2 regions of the Colwellia sp. BRX9-1 genome follow, and region 2 is predicted to be linked to the other one. Evidence: riboswitches for the same ligand, from Rfam matches in the RefSeq annotation. Region 2 holds a riboswitch; the other holds the start of a gene.

Region 1 (2,415 bases), on a different contig from region 2:
AAATATTTGCAGCAACCTCATTAGCTGATTGGCAAACTTACTTAACTTTCCATACCTTAAGTAACTTTGCTGGTTCTTTAACCGCTGACTTAGATAATGAAAACTTTGACTTTTATTCTCAGCAGTTAAGAGGACAAAAAGAACAACGTCCAATGTGGAAGCGTGGTGTTGGCGTAGTTAACAGCAATTTAGGTGAGGTTATTGGTAAAGTTTATGTGAGCCGTCACTTTAAGCCCGAAGCTAAAACCCGAATGACACAACTTGTTGAAAACTTACGCGGAGCATATGGTGCAAGTATTGATGAACTAGAGTGGATGTCTGATTCAACTAAAAAAGCTGCCCATGTAAAACTAGCAAGCTTTGATCCTAAAATTGGTTACCCAAATAAGTGGGAAGATTACTCCGCACTTGTTATTAAAGGTGATGACTTAGTGGGCAATAAAATGCGTTCTGGTAGTGTTTCTCATCAAAAAGAAGTCGCTAAGTTAGGTGGTCCAATTGATAAGCAAGAATGGGGCATGACGCCGCAAACTGTTAATGCTTATTACAATCCAACTAAGAATGAAATTGTTTTCCCTGCAGCCATATTACAACCACCATTTTTCAACTTAGCTGCTGACGATGCGGTTAACTATGGCGGTATTGGCGCGGTTATCGGTCATGAAATGGGTCACGGATTTGACGACCAAGGGAGTAAGTATGATGGCGACGGTAACATGCGTAACTGGTGGACTGAAGCAGATTTAGCGGCCTTTAAAGTTCGCACCGATGACTTGGTAAAACAATACGATGGCTATTCAGTATTTGAAGACTTAAATGTAAACGGTTCTTTAACACTGGGCGAGAATATTGGTGATTTATCAGGGGTAACTATCGCGTATAAAGCTTATATTGCTTCATTAAATGGTAAAGAAGCACCGGTAATTGACGGACTAACTGGCGATCAACGTTTCTTCATGGGCTTTGCTCAAGTATGGCGTGGAAAAAAGGTTGAGAAATCATTACGTAATCAAGTAGCAACTGACCCTCATTCACCTGGTGAGTTCCGTGCATTAGGCTCTTTATCTAACATGCCTGAATTCTACAAAGCGTTTAACGTTAAAGAAGGTGATGCTATGTATATCGCCCCTGAGAAACGTGTAAAAATTTGGTAAGCCAATGGCTTAGTTAAATAACGTTATTATTAGAAAACACTAAAATGCCAACAACTATTGTTGGCATTTTTATTACTGAAAATTCCTTGCCTTAGATTCTATTTATCAAAAACATAAAATCAATGGTGTTTAATGCCGCTAGATATTGTAAATAATTAAAAATCTCGTAAACTAATGCAACGTAAACGTGTTTAGGGAATAAGGTGAGAAACCTTGACTGTTCCCGCAACTGTAAATTGTAGTGACTTAAGAGTTGCCAATGAGTCAGCATACCTATCCACAATAAAATCACCACCATTAACATCAATAAAATCGTGCGGGAATACACGGTAAATTGCTATTTTTTAAGGGACCCCCTTAACGTTAGCCTTGCCTTTTCTCCTCTTTAAAATGACTATAATTATCAATAGGAATACTCATGGTTGACGAAACACAAAAAAGTGAAAAACACCAAGCACGCATGCAAAAAGTAAAAGATAAAGTTGATGCAAGAGTTGATGCTGCCACTGATGAACGCGGTATATTAATTGTAATTACAGGTAACGGTAAGGGTAAGTCAACATCAGGATTTGGCACGCTAACTCGCGCAGTAGGACACGGTCTAAACGCAGCAGCCATTCAATTTATAAAGGGCACTTGGGCTTGTGGCGAAAGAAATGTCCTAGAAAAGCTCGGCGTACCTTTTCACGTGATGGCAACAGGGTTTACTTGGAATACACAAGATAAATCAACCGATATTGCCGCTGCTCAACTTGTTTGGAAAGAAGCAAAGAAACTATTAGCTGACGAAACCATTGATGTTGTGCTACTTGATGAACTGACTTACATGCTGTCGTTTAAATACCTTGATCTTGATGAAGTATTAGACGCCATCGCTAATCGCCCGCCTATGCAACATGTAATAGCCACAGGCCGTGGCGCACATCGTTCACTCTTAGAATTAGCTGATACGGTTAGTGAAGTGCAATCGATTAAACATGCTTTTGATAATAATATAAAAGCACAAAAAGGTATTGATTGGTAATAACTCAGCCGTGTTGATACCAACTACGTCATGCTGATACCAACTACGTCATGCTGAATTTATTTCAGTATCAGCATGGCGAAATGACAACCTAAAATCGAGCTTTCATGTGTTACACGCATAATGTTTGAGATTGATCTCTTCAGATCACTTTTACTACAAAGACGACCTATCTTAATTTTAATAAGTAGTCCGCTTAGCCACCACAGCGGTCGTTCATCATCTAATAATTAAAGC
Region 2 (2,415 bases):
CTTCTTCTGGCAATAAATTATCATTACCCTTAAAGGAGCCTCTATCACCAAATAATTCGTATAATGTCGGTGTTCTCACACCATTACTTAAGTTACTGGTAACTTTTAAATTACCTTGCTTAAAGCTTAACCCGACTTCAGTTGTTTGATAATTATCATTGGCTACAAACTTAGCTGCACTGGATTGATTAATCGCTATGTTTGAATTTTTCTCTTGTAGGTTACTCAACAATGCATACACTTCTATGGGGAGTGACTCGGGTTGCCACTCAATGCGAGAGCCTATGTTGAGTTGTTCTTTTTTTGCTGAAATATCACATGACGCTATACCATTACATTGTGTTGGTTTTCCGTTGTGTTCGCTAACAGAGCTGAAATTTTGTTTATTAAAACTGACAAATGGCATTAGATTAAACTCGTTCCATGTAAGGTAAGGTTTAAAGCCGATATGTTTTTTTGTTGTTTCATAATCATTGATATCAAGTTTTATCGAGTCGGGACTTGAAATATAACGCTCATCTTTATTTTCAGCGTAGGCTTCAAATTCAATTGAATTTAGCCAAGGGGATTTGCTTAACCATTGATGTTGATAGCTATAGCGTAAGTTGTCAGAGTTTAACGTCGAATTGTTTTCAGGGGAGTTGTTTTGGTAATTAGGCAGGGCTTTTTCTTGATCGTTATATTGTACATTGACCCTGATCTGATGTTGATTAAATTGGAATATGTCGTTTATAAAAAAAGACTTCTTTGTAAACTCATTATTTCTTAATGCTTGTCTGTCAGACGTATCACTACTACTAAAGCCCGCAGGAACGATAAAATCGTAATCGTTGTCACTGTTAATATAATGACCACCAAAAGACAGACTGTGAGTTTTAAATGCTTTATTATAAAGCGCATTAACTTCTTGATAGCCAAATGAGCCCGTGGCCAAGGTTAATTTACTGGAGTCTTCAGTGGGGTTGTAAGTGTTAATGCGAATAACACCACCTATAGGGGTAGCGCCGGTACCAATCGCTTGATTTTTACTGATTTCAATACTTTCAATTTGTTCTGTGGGTATCTGGTTTAAATCAAAACCACCAAATTGGCTATCGTTAATAAGTTGACCATCAATATAAAGTTGGACCTGCTTACTACTCGACCCTCTAATTGAAACAGAGACAGGATTACCAATTCCACTTATTTGGCGAATTTGAATGCCATTTATCGACTGTAAAATATCGGCAAGCGTTTGCGATGAGTATATAAAGCTTTCGCGATGTAATACTTGATAATTAGGTGTATTAAATGACTGATCATTAACAACTTCAATGACTTCTATATCGTCAGTTGACACGTCTCCTACTTGCGCAAATACAGGCATCGCTATGAGTAAAAGAACAAAGATATTTCGTAAATAAGAAAAAATAATAACCTCAAAAAATTTTGAGGGAGGTACGGAAGGATCATGACAACTAGCTATTGCTAATGTCATTAAATTCCGTAGCGCCCACCGCACTGCAAGTCATTCGATATCATTTAGGCCGGTCTCCGGGCTTAACTTTACATAGCGTAAAGTATTACCGTTGCGGGGGCAGCGTTAGAATTATGCATAGCATGTACTAACTTCCCGATTATCTCTAATTCATACCTTGTTAAAGTATAAATATTGAGCACCTAATCAATTATGGTCGTTATTTTGAGACTATTAATATAGCTTGTCAACAGTTAGAGTATTAAATCTATAGTTCATGGCTAGTTAGCTTTAATCGTTTGACGGGTTTAACGCAACGTCATTTACTCTTTATTTTGACTCAGCCCTTTGAGTTCAGAGGTAAAACATGTCGTATTATCAGAAAAACTTTGTTGCCAGACTATTTTATCTGATGGTATTAACGATGATCTGGTGAGGCATTTTTTGAAGTTACTGACACTTTAGTGACGGCAATTTCTTCTTTTTAATTAATAATGAATCGTTCAATAACAGCCGATAAAACCTAAGCTCTACGGTAGGTATTTATTGTCTGCCAATTTCACCTAGGCTGTTTAATGGTGAGTTTGGTCAGTCATTATCAGCGACAATTGTCATTGTTATTGATTCGCTATATCCACTGATTTTAAAGTTAATTTTTCAATAATATTAGCTAGCTGATTTTTTTCTTCAGCACTTAATACCGATAATAGTTCTTGCTCACGAGCTAGCACCATAGGTATTAACTGTTGATATATAGCCAAACCTTGCGTGGTTAGTTTTAATAGCGAAGAGCGTTTATCGGATTTATCTGTGTTTTTAACCAATAATCCCTGAGCTTGCATCCTTGTTATTGCGCGGCTCGCCGGCATTTTTTCTAAGTTAGTTTGTTCACCTATCTGCTTTGCGGATAATAACTCTCCGTTACCTAAGCTGGCTAGCACTCGCCATTCTTGACGAGA

Evidence for each region. A riboswitch is a leader RNA that binds a small molecule or an ion and turns the genes downstream of it on or off. The one in region 2 is predicted to bind cobalamin.
Region 1: linked by a shared signal. The riboswitch ahead of cobO (cob(I)yrinic acid a,c-diamide adenosyltransferase) and the one ahead of H4J76_RS06185 (TonB-dependent receptor) in region 2 are both predicted to bind cobalamin.

Annotation. Positions count from the first base shown of each region.
Region 1 covers NZ_JACGVM010000007.1:2,771-5,185, reverse strand. The annotation lists gene H4J76_RS08545 (M13 family metallopeptidase) at 1-1,154, shown strand, start outside; cobalamin riboswitch at 1,306-1,450, shown strand; gene cobO (cob(I)yrinic acid a,c-diamide adenosyltransferase) at 1,573-2,178, shown strand.
Region 2 covers NZ_JACGVM010000004.1:126,819-129,233, reverse strand. The annotation lists gene H4J76_RS06185 (TonB-dependent receptor) at 1-1,477, opposite strand, end outside; cobalamin riboswitch at 1,507-1,678, opposite strand; gene H4J76_RS06180 (MarR family winged helix-turn-helix transcriptional regulator) at 2,074-2,415, opposite strand, start outside.